Regions from separate parts of the Streptomyces sp. NPDC057638 genome, predicted to be linked through region 1. Evidence: riboswitches for the same ligand, from Rfam matches in the RefSeq annotation. Region 1 holds a riboswitch; the other holds the start of a gene.
The links. Region 1 has a riboswitch for cobalamin ahead of ACFVIM_RS10020 (ABC transporter substrate-binding protein). Riboswitches for the same ligand answer to the same signal wherever they lie in the genome.
Positions count from the first base shown of each region.

Region 2: it holds a riboswitch for cobalamin, as region 1 does, so the genes downstream of both, ACFVIM_RS31110 (prenyltransferase/squalene oxidase repeat-containing protein) here and ACFVIM_RS10020 (ABC transporter substrate-binding protein) in region 1, are expected to answer to the same signal.

Region 1 is NZ_JBHVHF010000049.1:21,919-34,597, forward strand. It holds gene ACFVIM_RS09975 (RDD family protein) at 1-632, shown strand, start outside; gene ACFVIM_RS09980 (immune inhibitor A domain-containing protein) at 907-3,309, shown strand; gene ACFVIM_RS09985 (hypothetical protein) at 3,478-3,786, shown strand; gene ACFVIM_RS09990 (nicotinamidase) at 3,821-4,408, opposite strand; gene ACFVIM_RS09995 (nicotinate phosphoribosyltransferase) at 4,778-6,109, opposite strand; gene clpS (ATP-dependent Clp protease adapter ClpS) at 6,290-6,604, shown strand; gene ACFVIM_RS10005 (DUF2017 domain-containing protein) at 6,604-7,200, shown strand; gene ACFVIM_RS10010 (amino acid permease) at 7,882-9,327, shown strand; gene ACFVIM_RS10015 (Mov34/MPN/PAD-1 family protein) at 9,419-9,841, shown strand; cobalamin riboswitch at 9,895-10,017, shown strand; gene ACFVIM_RS10020 (ABC transporter substrate-binding protein) at 10,060-11,031, shown strand; gene ACFVIM_RS10025 (FecCD family ABC transporter permease) at 11,124-12,128, shown strand; gene ACFVIM_RS10030 (ABC transporter ATP-binding protein) at 12,217-12,679, shown strand, end outside.
Region 2 is NZ_JBHVHF010000372.1:1,213-6,466, forward strand. It holds partial or broken gene ACFVIM_RS31095 (ABC transporter ATP-binding protein) at 1-49, opposite strand, end outside; gene ACFVIM_RS31100 (CbiQ family ECF transporter T component) at 46-1,224, opposite strand; gene ACFVIM_RS31105 (SCO2322 family protein) at 1,395-2,084, opposite strand; gene ACFVIM_RS31110 (prenyltransferase/squalene oxidase repeat-containing protein) at 2,228-3,478, opposite strand; cobalamin riboswitch at 3,590-3,732, opposite strand; gene ACFVIM_RS31115 (MBL fold metallo-hydrolase) at 4,037-5,101, opposite strand.

The DNA.
Region 1 (12,679 bases):
CACCCGGTTCCCCGCCGCCAGGAAGCCCCCCGCCCGGGTCGCCCTACGGTTCCCCGTACGGAGGCGGTGGGCCGGGCGGAACGCCCCCGTACGATCCGTACGGCGGCGGGCCCTACGGCGGCGGACCGGATCCGCTGGCGGGGATGCCGCCGCTGGCCGACTTCGGGAAGCGGTTCGCCGCGCGGGTCATCGACGCGCTGATCGTCTTCGTCCCGCTGGCCTTGATCTCCCTGCTGGTCGGTGGGTTCAGCTCCGGCGGCGCCGACAACTGGGACGATCTGGCCAACGAGGTGAACACCGGCCGCCAGTGGCTCTGGTCGCTGATCGGGCTGGTCGCCTACGTGGGCTATGACACCTTGATGGTGAAGAAGAACGGCCAGACGGTGGGCAAGCGGCTGATGCGGATCCGCGTCGCGCTGCTCAACGACGGCGCGATCCCCGACACCCGCTCCTCGCTGGTGCGCGCGCTGGTGCTCTGGGCCCCGGCGCTGCTCTGCTGTTTCTGCGTCTGGTGGCTGGTGATCATCATCACGATCATCGCGGACAAGCCCTACCGCCAGGGGCTGCACGACAAGGCGGGCAAGACCGTGGTCGTGACGGTGCCGGAGGGGCCGCCACCGCCGACTGTGTGACGTGTGTGGCTGTGTGACGGCGGCCTCCCCGTGTCCGCGCGGGGAGGCCGCCGTGCGTGTGGACGGACGCGCCCGCGCCTCGCGGGTGCTCCCCTGAACGTCCGCCGCCCGCAAGGGGATTCCGCTTGTGGCATAGAGCAGGGGGATGTCCACGTCAAGGGTTGTGTTTTCTTCGGGCGCTGCGGTCGAATGCCGTCACTTGTGACGCGCGAGCCTCGCCCGGACGACTCCACACAGGTCCGCCGTGAAGGTTCGCGGGGGAGGAAACCAACACGTGACCACGAACCGACGGACGATCAGAGCGTCGGCGGTGATCGTCGCCCTCGCGACGGCCACCGCGGGTGCCGCGGCGTTCAGTACGGCGCAGGCGGGGGAGCAGGGGTCCCCGGCCCCGGCGGCACTGGAGCGCCATGACCCGGCGCCCCAGAAGGGCCATGTCGACCACGATCTCGACGGCCCGTTCACCCAACGGCAGCAGCAGCAGCGCAAGGCGGCGCTGGAACAGGTCATATCCGGGGACGCGACCGTCGAGAGGCGCGGCGCGTCCAAGGTCGTCAAGCTCGGCAAGGGCAAGTACGTCGAGCTGGGCCGGGAGAAGACCGACAAGATCTTCACCATCCTGCTGGAGTTCGGCGACAAGGTCGACACCACCACGACGCACGACCCGGACGGCCCGGACGGGCCGCTGCCGCCGGTGGTGAAGTACGGCGGCACCCCGGGACCGCTGCACAACAAGATCGCCAAGCCGGACCGTACCGTCGACAACTCGACCGACTGGAAGGCGGACTACAACCGCCAGCACTTCCAGGACCTGTACTTCGGCGCCGCGCCCAAGCAGTCCCTGAAGACCTACTACGAGCGGGCCTCCTCGGGCCGTTACTCGGTCGCGGGCACGGTCTCCGACTGGGTGAAGGTCGAGTGGAACGAGGCCCGTTACGGCTCGAACTACTGCGGCGAGTCGACCTGTGAGAGCGTCTGGGACGCGGTGCGGGACGGGGTCAACGCCTGGGTCGCCGACCAGAAGGCGCAGGGCCGCACCGACGAGCAGATCAAGGCGACCCTGGCCGAGTACGACGTCTGGGACCGCTACGACTTCGACGAGGACGGCGACTTCAACGAGCCGGACGGCTACCTCGACCACTTCCAGTTCGTCCACGCGGGCGAGGACGAGTCCGCGGGCGGCGGCGCCGAGGGCGCCAACGCCATCTGGGCGCACCGCTGGTACGCGTACGGCACCTCCGCGGGCAAGACCGGTCCCGCGGGCAACAAGGCGGGCGGCACCCAGATCGGCTCGACCGGGATCTGGGTCGGCGACTACACCGTGCAGCCCGAGAACGGCGGCCTCGGCGTCTTCGCCCATGAGTACGCCCATGACCTGGGCCTGCCGGACCACTACGACGACTCCGGCCGGGGCGAGAACGCCACCGGCTTCTGGACGCTGATGTCGTCCGGCTCCTGGCTCGGCCGGGGCAAGGAGGCCATCGGCGACCTGCCCGGTGACATGACCGCCTGGGACAAGCTCCAGCTCGGCTGGCTCAACTACACCAAGGGCCGGGCCGCGACGACGTCCACCCACACCCTCGGGGTGCAGGCGTACAACACCAAGCGCCCGCAGGCGCTCGTGGTCGAGCTGCCGAAGAAGCCCGGCACCACCCCGCTGGTCAAGCCCGCCCAGGGGACCAAGCAGTGGTGGACCGACCAGGGCGACAACCTGCGCAACACCCTCAGCCGCTCGGTCGACCTCACCGGCAAGTCCAGCGCCGCGCTGGAGCTGAGCGCCTGGTGGCAGATCGAGAACGGGTACGACTACCTCTACACCGAGGTCTCCACCGACGGCGGCGCCAACTGGACCCCGCTGGAGGGCACGGCCGACGGCAAGCCGATCACCCGTGACGGCAGTGACCGCCCGGCGCTGACCGGCCGCTCGGCCGGACACCAGAAGCTGGTCTTCTCGCTGGACGCCCACGCGGGCAAGCGGGTCGACGTCCGCTTCCGCTACCGCACCGACACCGCCACCGCCGAGAAGGGCTTCGTGGCGGACGAGATCACCGTGACCGCCGACGGCGCCCCGCTCTTCCGCGACGACGTCGAGGGCACGGACAACGCGGGCTGGACCACCAAGGGCTTCACCAAGGCCGGGGAGAACGTGACCCGGCTCTACGACCACTACTACCTGGTCGAGAACCGCCAGTACGTCTCGTACGACAAGACGCTGAAGACCGGTCCGTACAACTTCGGTTTCCCGGCGCCCAAGGACCAGTGGGTGGAGCACTTCCCGTACCAGAACGGGCTGATGATCTGGTACTGGGACACCTTCCAGCGGGACAACCGCACCAGCGCCCACCCGGGCCAGGGACGGCTGCTGCCGGTCGACGCCAACCCGGCGCCGATGAAGTGGGCCGACGGCACGATCATGCGCAACCGGATCCAGAGCTTCGACGCGACCTTCAGCACCCGTCCGTACGACGCGATCACCCTGCACCGGGCCGGGGCGCCGACCTCGATCCCGGCGAAGCCCGGTAACCCGGTCTTCGACGACCGCAAGGGCGTCTACTGGTTCGCGGAGAACCCGACCGGTGGGGTGAAGGTGCCCAACACCAACACCAAGATCTCCATCGTGAAGGAGCCCGCGAGCGGGGAGACGATCACCGTGAAGGTGGCCCCCTCGACCCGGTAAATGACCTTGTAAAAAGCGAATCCGCAGGTCAAAACATGATCGGCCGCAACCCCCTGGCGGGCTGCGGCCGATCGTGTTTAGGTGCGAGGTGACAGACCCGTTCCGTCCAGACCCGTCACGACCAGACCGGTTCCTCTGGACACGCCATCTCACGGGGGAGTGGTCGCCATGCCCGGCGGAGGTTATAGCAAGCTGCCCAACGGCAGCGTCGTCGTCGCCCTCAGCCTGCCCAACCCGCTGGCGGACGGACGCCCCGCGCGCTTCCTGGTGCACGCGGCGAACCGGGCCCGCGCCCTGACCAGGCTGCGGAACCTGGGGCTGCGCGCCGTCTATCTGCGGGGCAACGCGGAGCCGCCCACACTGGACGAGATCACCGCCGTACTGCACCATCCCGACGGGCTGATCTGGCGCAGCCAGCCCGGGGCGGTGGCGGAGCTGTGGCATCCGGTGCGGGCGCTGGGGCGGCCCGTCGGGTGAGGGCCTGGTGGCGTCCCGGCGCCCGGCCGCCGTCTCAGACGACCGGCTCGCCCGTGAGCGTCACACCCGCCGCGCGCAGCTCCTCCAGCACCCGCGCGGTGCGCTCCTTGGAGACGCCCGCCGTCAGATCGAGCAGCACCTGGGTGGTGAAGCCCTCCCGGGCCGCGTCCAGCGCCGTCGCGCGCACACAGTGGTCCGTGGCGATGCCCACCACGTCGACCTCGGTCACCTCGTGGTCGCGCAGCCACTGGGCCAGCCCGGTGCCGTTCTCGTCGGTGCCTTCGAAGCCGCTGTAGGCGGCGGCGTAGGAGCCCTTGTCGAAGACCGCCTCGATGGCGCCCGAGGCGACGGCCGGGGCGAAGTTCGGATGGAAGCCGACACCCTCGGTGCCCGCGACACAGTGGCGCGGCCAGCTCGTCTCGAAGTCCGGGGTGTCGGAGAAGTGGTCGCCCGGGTCGATGTGGTGGTCCCGGGTGGCGACGACATGGCGGTAGGCGGCCGGGATGGACGCACCGATGAGGTCGGTGATGGCGGCGGCGACCTCGGCACCCCCGCTGACCGCGAGGCTGCCGCCTTCGCAGAAGTCGTTCTGAACGTCGACGACGATCAAGGCGCGGTGCATAGGGGAGTCCTTACGGGGAGTACGGGGATATGGGGGTGTCTGTGGGCGCTGGGGCTCTCGGTGGCTCTCCGTCGAGCGTAGAGAGTGGGGAGCGGGTACGGGAAGGCGCGTGGGCGGTGCGCCGCGCCCGGCCCCGCCGCGCACGCCCCCGGTGACCTGCGCTCCCGCCCCTTGCTCCCGCTCCTTGCCCTGGCTTCCCCCTGATCGGCGGGTCAGTCCCCGGAGCCGCCCGCCGTTCCGGCTGGTCACCACCCGTGTCCCGGCCGCCGGGCCGTGCTGGTGTCCCGGCCGCCGGGCCGTGCGGCCGGTCGGGGTGGCCGGGCCGCGCCGATGGGCGGGGCGGCCGGGCCGTGGGGACGGGCGTCGCGGTCAGACGTACTCGGTGGGCAGGACCGGTTCGCCGCGGGAGAGCTGGAGGGCGGACATCGGCAGCGCCGCCCGCGCCGCGCGGTGCCGGGCCCGCGCCGCGTCCAGCGGCTCGCGCGCCACGATCTCGCCGCCCACGACCAGCGGCACCAGCAGCTGGGAGCCGGCCAGATCGGCGGGCACCTGGCCCGAGCCGATGACCTCCGCCTCCGCGACCCCCTCCGCGTCCCGCCGCCGCGCGGCCCACTTGCGCCCGCCCACGGAGTACTTCGCGCCCAGCGACTTCTTGGCCACCGGCTCCAGCGGGGCCTTCGGATCGGCCGAGCGGGCGCGGGCCACCAGCTTGTACACCATCGAGCAGGTCGGGTGCCCGCTGCCGGTCACCAGCTGGGTGCCCACCCCGTAGGCGTCGACGGGGGCCGCCGCCAGCGAGGCGATGGCGTACTCGTCCAGGTCGGAGGTGACCACGATCTTGGTGTCCCGGGCGCCGAGCTCGTCGAGCTGCTGGCGGACCCGGTGGGCGACCAGCAGCAGATCGCCGGAGTCGATCCGTACCGCGCCGAGTCCGGTCCCCGCGACCTCGACGGCGGTACGGACGGCCTCGGCCACGTCGTAGGTGTCGACCAGCAGCGTGGTGCCCCGGCCCAGCGAGTCGACCTGGGCCCGGAACGCGTCCCGCTCGCTGTCGTGCAGCAGGGTGAAGGCGTGGGCGCTGGTGCCGACGGTCGGGATGCCGTAGCGGAAGCCCGCCGCCAGGTCGGAGGTGGAGTCGAAGCCGCCCACGTACGCGGCGCGGGCGGAGGCGACGGCGGAGAGCTCGTGGGTACGCCGGGCACCCATCTCGATCAGCCGCCGCCCCTGGGCGGCGGCGGACATCCGGGACGCGGCGGCGGCGATGGCGGAGTCGTGGTTGAGGATGGAGAGGATCACCGTCTCCAGCAGCACGCACTCGGCGAAGCTGCCCTCGACCCGCAGGACGGGCGAGCCGGGGAAGTAGGTCTCGCCCTCCGGGTAGCCCCAGATGTCGCCCCGGAAGCGGTAGCCGGAGAGCCAGGAGAGGGTGGGCTCGTCCACGATCCGGTTCTCCCGCAGGAAGGCGATCACCCCGGGGTCGAAGCGGAAGTTCTCGACGGCGTCCAGCACCCGTCCGGTGCCGCCGACCACGCCGTAGCGGCGGCCCGAGGGGAGGCGGCGGGTGAAGACCTCGAAGACGGAGTGGCGGTCGGCGGTGCCCGCCCGCAGCGCCGCCTGGACCATCGTGAACTCGTACTGGTCCGTGAAGAGCGCCGTCGAGGGCACGTCCACCGGCAGTCCCACCAGGTCAGCTGTGTTCACGAGAATGACCTCGCGCTTTCGTCTCGGCCGCCCGCAGGGCTCGGGCGATCCAGCCATGGCCCGGATCCTACCCCAGCATTTCGTCAAAGTGACGAGATGGGGGCGGGGTGCGGGCGGCGGGCTCTTCAGGGCTCGCTAGAGGGGTGCCCGTTTATGCGCTCCGCAGGCACGGGTGGCAGCATGGACCAGGTGAGTGTTGCTCCCACCGAGATTGAACGGCCCGCGTCGGCCGAGGAGACCTTCGCCGTCCCCGAGCCGGATGTGCCCTGGGTGACGCTCGTCCACAACGACCCCGTGAACCTGATGAGCTACGTGACGTATGTCTTCCAGGCGTACTTCGGCTACTCCAAGGACAAGGCCCGCAAACTGATGCTCGACGTCCATCACAAGGGGCGCGCCGTCGTCTCCAGCGGTACCCGCGAGGAGATGGAGCGCGATGTGCAGGCGATGCACGGATACGGGCTCTGGGCGACGCTCACGCAGGACCGCGGCTGATGCCGGGGCACTTCGAGCCCCGTCCCGGGGGCGGCGCGTCGATCACGCTCGACGAGGTCGAGATCTCCATCCTGCGGTCGCTCGCCGTCCAGCTCATGGAGCTGATCGGGCCGGGCGAGGAGCCGGTGGAGGGGGCGGACCCGCTGGCCGCGCTCTTCGCCGAGGGCCCGAGCGAGCCGCCGTCGGACCCCGCGCTGGCGCGGCTCTTCCCGGACGCGTACGGAGGGCCGGACGCGCACCAGGGGGACGAGTCCGCGAAGGCGGCGTCGTCCGAGTTCCGCCGCTTCACCGAGAACGACCTGCGGACGCGCAAGCGCGATGACGCGCATGACATGGTGCGGGCGCTGGACGCGCTCTCCCCGGGGCCCGGGGGGTCGGCGGAGCTGACGCTGGACCCGCGCCGGAGCGCGCGCTGGCTCGGGGCGCTCAACGATCTGCGGCTGACGATCGGGACCCGGCTTGAGGTCGGCGACGACGACGAGGGCGCGGGGCTCTACCGGCTGCCGGACTCCGATCCGCGCAAGCCGATGGTGATGGCGTACCTCTGGCTCGGGGTGCTCCAGGAGACGCTTGTCGAGACCCTGATGCCCTCCTGAGGCCGTGGGCCCTCCCGGGGGGTGATGTCCTCCTGGGGCTGTGGTGCCCTGCGGCCCTGAGGCTCCTTCCTGAGGCTTGATCGCCCCGGCGCCCGTCCCAGCCGCCCATCCCGTCGCCCGTCCCGTCGCCCGTCCCGTCGCCCGGACGGCCGAGAGGGCGGGTAGCGGGGGGTGCGCGCTGGGTGGGGTGGTTTCCGGCCCCCTGTCACCCCTGTCCCCTCTGCTCATGGGGCTACGGGTTTTCCCGCGCCCGTCCGGTTTCCCCGGCTCCGTACGGCCGGTTGCGGAGGTTCCTGTTCCAGTTCGCCCGGCGGGGCTCGGTCCATGCCGAGCGGCGCCCTCCGGCGGCTGTATGGGGCGAGGGGGCGCGTCGTGACTTACGTACGCTCAGCGGACGCTCAAATCCGGATAACGATCGGGTTACCACATCGTCCTAAATTCATCCATTGTGCGGCTTTTGCCCGGTTGTTTCTGTGGCGTGAGTCACAGAGGCCCGGGATGATCTCGAACAAGGCCGTGATAGATCTGCACGACCGCCAGGGGCGCCACCCATGCCCCTGGGGGCGCTTGTACCGGCTGACCGCCGGTGGCACTCCATCCGTATCCGGGGGGATCAGGACCTGATCCGCGTCCGTCGCGTCTGTCGCACGGGGCGGATCCGCGTGGAGAAAGGGCGCACACATGACCTCTGTGCAGGTCGGCAAAGAGGACGGGCACGGCGACGGGAACGCCGCGCGGTCCGCCGCCGGAGGCGGTGAGGACCAGGGCTACCACCGGGCACTCGGCGCCCGGCAGATCCAGATGATCGCGATAGGCGGAGCCATCGGCACCGGCCTCTTCCTGGGCGCGGGCAAGGCCATCTCCAAGGCCGGACCCAGCCTCATCCTCGCGTACGCCATCGCGGGCCTGGTCATCTTCTTCATCATGCGCGCCCTCGGCGAGCTGCTGATGTACCGCCCGGTCTCGGGGTCGTTCTCCGACTACGCGCGGGAGTTCATCGGGCCGTTCGCGGGGTTCGCCACCGGCTGGACGTACTGGCTCTTCTGGGTCGTCACCGGAATGACCGAGGTCACGGCGGCGGCGCACTACATGACGTACTGGTTCGACATCCCGCAGTGGGTCTCGGCGCTGATCTTCACGCTGATCCTCTACGGCGCCAATCTGATCTCGGTGAAGATCTTCGGTGAGCTGGAGTTCTGGTTCTCGATGGTCAAGGTCACCGCGATCGTCGGCATGATCCTGATCTGCGCCGGAATCATCACCCTCGGCTTCACGGACGCGGGCGACACCGCCTCCTTCTCGCTGCTGTGGAGCGACGGCGGCTTCTTCCCCAAGGGCATCGGCGGCACGCTGATGACGCTCCAGATCGTGATGTTCGCCTTCCTGGCGGTCGAGCTGGTCGGTGTCACCGCGGGTGAGTCCAAGGACCCCGAGAAGACCCTGCCCAAGGCCATCAACACCGTGCCGTGGCGCATCGCCGTCTTCTACATCGGCGCGCTGATCATGATCCTGTCGGTGGTCTCCTGGACCAACTTCGAGCCGGGCGTCTCGCCCTTCGTGGCCGCCTTCGACAAGATGGGCCTGGCCGTCGGCGCGGGCATCGTGAACTTCGTCGTCCTGACCGCCGCGCTCTCCTCCTGCAACTCCGGGATGTACTCCACCGGACGCATGCTGCGCGGCCTGGCCCTCAACAACCAGGGCCCGAAGATCTTCACCCGGCTCACCAGGAACGGCACCCCGCTGATCGGGACCACCTTCTCGGCCGCGCTGATGATGTTCGGTGTCTGGATCAACTACCAGTGGCCCGGCGAGGCGTTCAACAAGATCGTCTCCTTCGCCACCATCTCCGGCATGTGGGCCTGGATCATGATCCTGGTCAGTCAGATCCGCTACCGCGCCAAGGTGAACCGGGGCGAGCTGCCCGAGTCGACCTTCAAGGCGCCCGGCGCGCCCTACACCAGCTGGTTCGCGCTCTGCTTCATCGGTCTGGTGATCGTGCTGATGGGCGTGGACAAGGACGCCCGGGTCTCGCTGTACGTCGCGCCGGTCTGGGGGCTCCTGCTCGGGGTCTCCTATCTGGTGCTGCGCAAGCGGGACCCCGAGGGCGCCGCCTTCAGCAAGCGCTGAGGCGCCCCCTTCGCAGACCAGGCATTCCCAGCATGCGGGCCGTTTCGTATCACCCATTGGTACGGAACGGCCCGCTGCCTATGCTGACGGCATGCTGACGCTCACCCAGGCACTCTTCGACCAGATCGTGGCGCACGCCCGCGCCGACCACCCCGACGAGGCGTGTGGCGTCGTCGCCGGACCCGAGGGCACCGACCGCCCGGAGCGGTTCATCCCCATGGTCAACGCCGCCCGGTCGCCCACCTTCTACGAGTTCGACTCGATGGACCTGCTCCGGCTCACCAAGGAACTGTGGGCCAACGACGAGGAGCAGGTGATCATCTACCACTCCCACACGGCGACCGAGGCGTACCCCTCCCGTACCGACATCTCGTACGCCAACGAGCCCGGCGCCCACTACGTCCTGGTCTCCACCGCCGACACCGACGGCCTCGGGCCCTTCCAGTTCCGCTCCTTCCGGATCGTGAACGGGGAGGTCACCGAGGAGGAGGTGCGGATCGTCGAGGCATACTGAGCCTCACACTTGAGCGAGCGCGTCGAGCGCGCCCAGCACCAGGTGATACAAGAGAACAGACGTATGAACAGGGCGGTGGGACCCAGGAAGCCGGTGTGACTCCGGCGCGGTCCCGCCACTGTGAGCCAAGCGATCCGCTTGCCAGCCAGGAACTGACCCGCCGCCCTTCTCCCACCACCCAGGGGACGTGGAAATCCCCGGAGGAGGCACCACCCGTCATGTCCAGGCGCCGCAGAACCACCGTCATCGCCGCCCTGCTGCTCCCGCTCACCCTCGCGGGCTGCTCCACCACCCCCGAGCCGGACCGCAAGGCCACCGGTGCCGCCCCCGGCTTCCCGTACACCGTCGACAACTGCGGTGTGAAGACCACCTATCAGGCGCCGCCGCGGCGCGCGGTCACCATGAACCAGCACGTCACCGAGGTCATGCTGGAGCTGGGACTGGAGAAGTCGCTGGTCGGCACCGCCTTCCTGGACGACCGGGTGCTGCCGGAGTACGCGAAGGCGTACGGGGAGATCCCCGTGCTCGCCAAGGAGTACCCCTCCAAGGAGAAGCTGCTCACCGCCAACCCGGACTTCGTCTACGGCGGTTACGCCAGCGCCTTCAAGACCGAGGACGGCCGCACCCGCGCCGAGCTGAAGAAGACCGGCATCGACACCCGGCTCAACCTGGAGAACTGCACCACCGAGCGGACCACCCTCGACGACGTCTACCGGGAGGTCGAGGAGGTCGGGCGCACCTTCGGCGTCGGCGACCGCGCCCAGCGGTGGATCACCGAGGCCCGCGCCGTGGTCGCCGCCACCGGCACGACGCTCACGGGCCGGGCGCCGGTGCCGGTCTTCGTCTACGACAACGGGGACAAGACCGCCTTCACGGCGGGCGGCCGGGGCATCGGCAACGAGCTGATCACCCGCGCGGGCGGCCGGAACGTCTTCGCCGACCTCGACAAGGCGTTCGGCGACGCGACCTGGGAAGAGGTCGTCGCCCGCAAGCCCGAGGTCATCGTGATCTACGACTACGGCTCGGTCACCGTGGCGCAGAAGAAGCGGAAACTGCTGACCGACCCCGCGCTCAAGGACGTCCCGGCGGTGCGGAACAAACGCTTCGCGGTGCTGCCGCTCTCCGACGCCGTGCTCGGCGTCCGGGCGCCCGCCGCCATATCCAAGCTGGCCGCGCAGCTGGCGCGGTGAGGGGCGTGACGGTGGCCGCCGGGGGCGTGTCATCGGCGGGTACGGAGGCGGGCGCGGCGGGCGGCCCCGGCGCGCGGCCCGTCCTCGCCCGGCTGCGCTACGGCGCCGTCGTCACCGGCCTGGTGGCCGCGCTCGGCTGCGCGGCCCTGGCCGGGCTGGTCCTCGGCTCCGTACGGATCCCGGCCGGGCAGGTGGTCGACGCGCTGCTGCCGGGGGCCGCGCCGAGCCCGTTCCGGACCATCGTGCGTGAGGTACGGCTGCCCCGGGTGCTGCTCGGGATGGTCGTCGGCGCCGGACTCGGGGTCGTCGGCGCCGTCCTCCAGGCGCTGGTGCGCAACCGGCTGGCCGACCCCTTCCTGCTGGGGATCTCCTCCGGAGCCTCCACCGGCGCGGTGGTGGTGCTGACGCTGGGCCTCGGCGCCACCACCGCCGTCGCGATGCCGCTCGGCGCGTTCCTCGGGTCGCTGGTCGCGCTCGCGCTGGTCTTCGGGCTGGCCCGGCGCGGCGGGATGATGACCGGGCCCCGGCTGGTGCTGGCCGGGGTCACCGTCTCGTACATCCTCACCGCGCTGACCACGCTCGTCCTGGTGGCGTCGGCGCGGCCGGAGCACTTCCGCGAGGCCCTGTACTGGTCCCTCGGCGGGCTCGGCAGCGCCCGCTGGGACGGGATCCTGCTGCCCGCCGTCGTGCTCGGGGCCGCGCTGCCGCTGCTGCTGGCGCTGGCGCGACCGCTGGACCTGCTGCTGGTGGGGGAGGAGGGCGCGACCGTGCTGGGGCTGGACGTGGGGCGCTTCCGTGCCGTCGTCTTCGTCCTGGTCTCGCTGGTCACCGCCGTGATGGTGGCCGCCAGCGGCGCCGTCGGGTTCGTCGGGCTGATGGTCCCGCACGCCGCCCGGCTGCTGGTCGGCGCCACCCACCGGGCCCTGCTGCCGGTCTGCGCGCTGCTGGGCGCCGTCGCCCTGGTCGTCGCCGACCTCGGCGCCCGTACCCTCTTCTCCCCGCAGGACGTTCCCGTCGGCGTGCTCACCGCGCTGATCGGGGGCCCGCTCTTCCTCTGGCTGATGCGGGGGCGCACCGCGCAGGGGGCACCGCTGTGACCCGCGCCGCGCCGGGGGCACCGGTGATCCGTACCGCGCCGGGGGCACCCGCGACCCGCGTCGTCTTCCACCCGCGAGGAGTCCCGTCGTGACCGCCGCCCTCACCCTGACCGGCCTGGGGTACGAGACGGAGGGCCGCGCCCTGCTCACGGGGATCGCGCTGCGGGCCGAACCCGGCCAGACCGTCGGCGTCGTCGGCCCCAACGGCAGCGGCAAGACCACCCTGCTGCGCTGTGTGTACGGCACCCTGCGCCCCACGGCGGGCCGGGCGCTGCTGGACGGCGACGACCTGCTGGTGCTCGGGGCGCGGGAGCGGGCGCGCCGGGTGGCGACCGTGCCGCAGGACAGCCCGGCCGAGTTCGAGCTGACCGTGCGGGAGGTCGTCGCCATGGGGCGCAGCCCGCACAAGCGGTTCTGGGAGCCGGACTCGGCGGCGGACACCGCCCTCGTGGCCGAGGCGCTGGAACGGCTGGCCATCACCGGGCTCGCCGACCGGGCCTTCCCCTCCCTCTCCGGCGGCGAGCGCCAGCGGGCGCTGGTCGCCCGGGCGC
Region 2 (5,254 bases), on a different contig from region 1:
GTCGCGCCGCGCCGTCGTAGGTGACCGAGACATGCTCGAAGCGGATCACGCGGACTCCTTCGGGCCAGGGGGTACGGAAGGGCCAGGGGGTACGGAGGTGACGGACCCGTCCGGTGGGCGGAGTGCCGTGGTGGAGGGGGCGGGCACGGTGGGCGCGGGCCGGGGCGCGGGGGAGGGGCCGTCGGGCACGGGTGCGACGAACGCGGGCAGCAGCCCGGCGAGGATCCCCAGCGCGGGCAGCAGCGGCAGCTCCGGCGGGACCAGCGGCACCACCGACGGATGCAGCGCGTCCGCGTCGAGCGTCCCCGCCAGGATCGTCAGCGCGGCGACCACCACCCCGGATCCGGCGATCAGCCAGGAGCGCGGGCCGAACCGGTCGGGCCGGTAGCGGGTGCGTACCGAGCGCCTGCCGCCCAGCCGCAGTCCGGCGACGGCCGCCAGCACCCCGCCGCCCAGCAGGAACGGTCCTGCGGTGGAGCCCTCGGCGGAGAGCAGCCCGTAGGCGCCCGCGCAGATCCCGAGGAGCCCGCCGATGACCAGCGCGGTCGTGGTGTGCCGTACGGCGGGCGGAACGGCGGCGGTCCGCCCGTACCCCCGCGCGTCCATCGACGCGGCGAGCGCGACGGACCGCTCCAGCGCGCTCTCCAGCACCGGCAGCCCGATCCGGGCGACGGCGCGGACACCGCCCGCTTCCCGTCCGCGCAGCCGCCGCGCGGTGCGCAGCCGGGCGACGTCGGCGACGAGATGGGGCGCGAAGGTCATGGCGACGACGACGGCCACCCCGATCTCGTACAGCGCCCCGGGCAGGCACTTCAGCAGCCGGGCCGGGTTGGCCAGCGCGTTCGCGGCGCCCAGGCAGATGAGGATGGCGGCCAGCTTGGCGCCGTCGTACAGGGCGAAGACGATCTGTTCGGCCGTGACCCGGCCGCCGAGGCGGATCCCCTGGGCCCAGTCGGGGAGCGGGACCTCGGGGAGGGTGAGAAGGGTGTGGCTGCCGGGGATCGGTGACCCGAGAACGACGGAGAAGACGACCCGCAGCGCGATCACGAACAGCGCCAGCTTGAGGAAGGCGCTGTAGGAGCGCGCCCAGGGCGCGTCGGTGCGCCGCGCGGCGACGACATACGCCGTCACGACCACCAGCAGTCCCAGCAGGAGGGGATGCGTGGTCCGCGACGCGGCCGTGGCCAGGCCGAGCGCCCACAGCCACCAGGCACCCGGATGCACGGCGTTGCGCCGGTCGGCCCGGGGGGCGCGCAGCCGCTCCCCGGGGCGCGGGCGGCGGCCCCGCGTGGGCTCGGTGGGCTCGGCGCGTTCGGTGGGGTTCTGGCCGAGGTCACGGAGGCGGACCCCGTCCCCGTACGGCGGTACGGGCGGGGACTGGTCCCGGTCCCGGCTCATCGGGACCGGCGGCGGGACTGCCAGAACGCGGCGGCGCCGAGCACGACGACGGCGCCCACTCCGGCGAGGGCGCCGACGGAGGGTCCGCCGGACTCCTCCGCGCTGGACTCCTGCGCGCGGGTGTCCCCTTCCGGCGCCGCGCCGGCCGTGGTCCGCGGGCGGTCGCCCGAGGCGGGGACCTGCTCGCCGCAGCCCGCACCCGGATAGCCCGCGATGGCGCAGAGCAGCGCCTGCTGGTTGTAGCGGAGCGGCTTGGCGACGGCGGCCAGCGCCTCCGCCGCGGTCGCGTCCGTCCCCACCCGGGCACAGGCGGCGCGCGGCGCGGGCGGCCGCTCGCCGGAGGGCGCGTCCTGGGGGGTGCCCGGGTCGATCACCACGGCGACGCGTTTGCGGTCCGGCTCGGCCGCCGTCGTACCGCAGACGGCGGCGAAGTCCGGGGCCTGGCGGGGGCGGGTGGCGTCGGCGCTGTTCTCGCTCACCGCGAAGCGGAACCCGTTCACCGAGCCGTCGGCGGGACGGGCGGTGGCCGGGCCCTCGGTGGCGTAGGACCAGGCGCGGCCGTCGCTCTGCCAGAAGGACCAGTAGCGGTATCCGGCCGCCTCGGCGGGTGTGGCGGCGGCCACGCCGAGTCCGACGGCGAGGACGGTGCCGAGGACGGTGCCGAGCAGGGCCGCCAGGGCGAGCAACGGGGTCGACGGCGGGGTGAGCGAGCGGGCGCGGGCCTTCCCGGCGGTGCCGGGGCCGGGCCCGTCCTCCGCCTGGCCACGGCTGCCCGGGGTCCCGGGGCCGTCGCCGGGCGTACGGGGGCGGGGCCCGGCGCTGTCGCCGGTCACGACTTGTTCTTGCGGCGGCCGCTGATCAGGATGCCCGCGCCGACACTGGCCGCGAAGAAGGCGCCGACGAGCCACCACTGGCCGCTGTCGGAGCCCTTCTCGTCCTTCTCGTTCTCCTTCTTCTTCTCTTCCGTGGCCTGGGCCGCGTCCGCGCGCGGGTCCGGGCCGAGCGCGGTGAGCTGCGCCACCAGGTCCGCGCCACCGAAGTCGGTCGGCTGCGCCCCGGCGGCACGGGCGGCGAAGATCAACTGGGCGTACGCGGCGGGTCCCGACTCCTTCGCCCATGCGGCCGAGTTCGCCTTCAGCCAGGCCAGGGGCTTCGCGGTCCGCTCCTTCAGGCCCTGGGCGGCGAGGGCGGCCACGGCGTCGGCGGTGTTGCCGACATCCGGCTTGGGGGCGGAGTCGGTGGCGCCGGGCATCGGCGGGGTCAGCAGATGACCGGTCGCGGCGAGGGCGCCCGCGAGGTAGGCGGCGCCGTTGTGGGCGGCGTCCGGGAGGGTCTTGCCGGGGACACAGGCGGTGCCCCGGGCGTCCGGCTCACCGGCGGCGGGCGAGAGCCCCTGCCCCCGCGCCGCCACCACGGCGGCGGCCGTGGAGTCGGCGACCATGCCGGGCTGCTTGGGCTGGTAGACGAAGGCGCCGCCGTCCTTGCCACCACAGGGCGTGGCGAACGTCAGCAGGGCATCGAACGGCGACTTCCCGCCCGGCGAACGCACCTCGGCGGGCTTGACGCCCGCCGCCGAGAACGCGCCGATCACCAGCGAGGTGGAGTTGGCGTCGCTGGCGCCGCCGGGGTTGTAGCTCCAGCCGCCGTCCGCGTTCTGGGTGGACCGCAGCCAGGTCACGGCCTTCTGGGCGGTCTCCTTCTCACCGAGCGCGGTCAGCGCCTGGACGGCCACGGCGGTGGCGTTGGAGTCCAGCGGCAGCGAGGCCGGGCACGCGGCGGAGACATCGGCCCGGTAGGAGGCGAAGCCGCCGCTCGCGCACTGCTGGGCGGCGAGCCACGCGACCGCCTTGTCGGCGGGGACGACACCGGAGACATCCTGGGCGAGCAGGGCCAGGGACTGGCGCCAGACACCGTCGTAGGTGGGGTCGCCGCTCCCGTACAGCCCGGACGGCAGGACCGGCGACGGCGCCGGGCTGCCCGTGGTGGCGGGCGCGGCACTGGCCGCCGGGGCGAGCGCGAGCGCGGCCGTGCCCAGTGTGGCGGATACGGCGAGCGCGACGGCGCGGCGTGCGGTGCTCATGGACGGGGGCCTCTCCTGCGGAAGCCGGGCACGGGCACGCTCTTGAGGCACCAGGGCTCCGACTCCGTACTCCTCGACGGTGCCGGTCACCGGCGGGCCGCCGGTGGCACGAGACGATCACAACGGGGTACGGGGCATTCCGGCTCGCCACCCCGGGGTGCCCGGCGGTGGCTCACGGCTGCGGGTCAGCGCCGGATTCGCACCGGCTTCCCCCCGTACGGACGTGAAAACGACGTGTCCACTCTACCGGCCGGTCCGGCGGGTCGTGGCTGGCGGACTGACTGCTTCCGGATCGGCGGGCGTGTCCCCGGGGGCGCGGGCCGGTCGCCTCGGGGGTGGCGGGTTCTGGACGGCGGGCCGGTCGCCTCCGGGGTGGCGGGTCCGCGTTCGGGGCGCCGGGCCCGGGATCGCGGGACGGCCGCCTGCGTGTCCCCGGGCCCAGAACCGGCCGCCCCCGGGCCCCGAACCGGCCGCCCCCGGGGTCTGCCCGGACGCCTGGCCGTGGGCCTTCGGAACCCTTGGCCGCCGGGCCCCGGCCCGCTCCCCTCCGGCGGCCGCTCACAGCGCCACATACCGCTCCGGCACCCCCGCCAGCCGCTCCGCCCGCCCCCGTCGCACCAGATGGCGCAGATGGGCCTCCACCTCCGAGACGGCGATCGTGCGGGAGGCCGGCGGGATCCGCTCCCATGCCCGGTTCCACTCCATGAGTTCCGCGAGGCGCCAGGGCGTGCGGGGCTCGGTCAGCAGGCCGAGCAGCAGCGCGAGACGGGTCTCGTGGTGGCCGAGCAGTGCGCTGACCCGGGCGGGGGCGCCGGTGAAGGGGTGCTGGTGGGCGGGGAGGACCTCGGCCGGGGCGAGGCGGGCGACCCGTCGCAGGGAGGCCAGGTAGTCGCCCAGGGGGTCGGTCCCGGCTGGGTCGTCTGGGTCGGCTGGGTCATCTGGGTCCTCGTACAGACCGATGTGGGGGCTGATCCCGGGGAGCAGGTGGTCGCCGGAGAAGAGACGGCCCCGGCCGGGGAGCCCGGCCGGATGGTTCTCCTCCAGATGGAGGCAGACATGGCCGGGGGTGTGGCCCGGCGTCCAGATCGCCCGCAGTCGTCGGCCCGTGAGGTCCAGCAGCTCACCGGCGGCGATCTCCCGGTCGGGCAGGGCGGGCCGCAGCCCCGGCACCGCGTCGGCGCCGCGCGCGCGGAAGGAGCGCATGACGGCCAGATGCTCCTCGGGCGCTCCGGCGGCGGCCAGCTTCTCCTCCATAGAGGCCAGCCAGCGCTCCGGCGGGCCCTCCCTCGTACGCCGGACGACGTCGGTGTCGGCCGGGTGCATCGCCACCCACGCGCCGGACTCCGCGCGGACGCGGGCGGAGAGGCCGTGGTGGTCGGGGTGGTGGTGGGTGATGACGACGCCGTGGATGGCGGAGACGTCGGCGCCCAGCGCCGTCAGTCCGGCGGTGAGGGCCTCCCAGGAGGCCGGGTCGTCCCAGCCGGTGTCGATGAGGACCGGGCCACGGCCGGTGTCGAGGAGATGGACCAGAGTGTGGCCGAGGGGGTTGTCCGGGATGGGGACCCGGACCGACCAGACCCCGCCGCCGTGGTCCGTGGTCCCGGCCGCCGGTGACCCTGTCATGCCGGTACCTCCGTCACGTCGGTGCCGCTGTCGTGCCTGCCCGTGCCTGTTCGCGCCCGTCCGTCCGTCATGCCGGTGCCGGTGTGCTGTCCCCCGCGCGGGTGCCGCCCCGTGCCGGTCCCGTGCCGGTGCCGCCGTCCCGGTCGGGCGAGT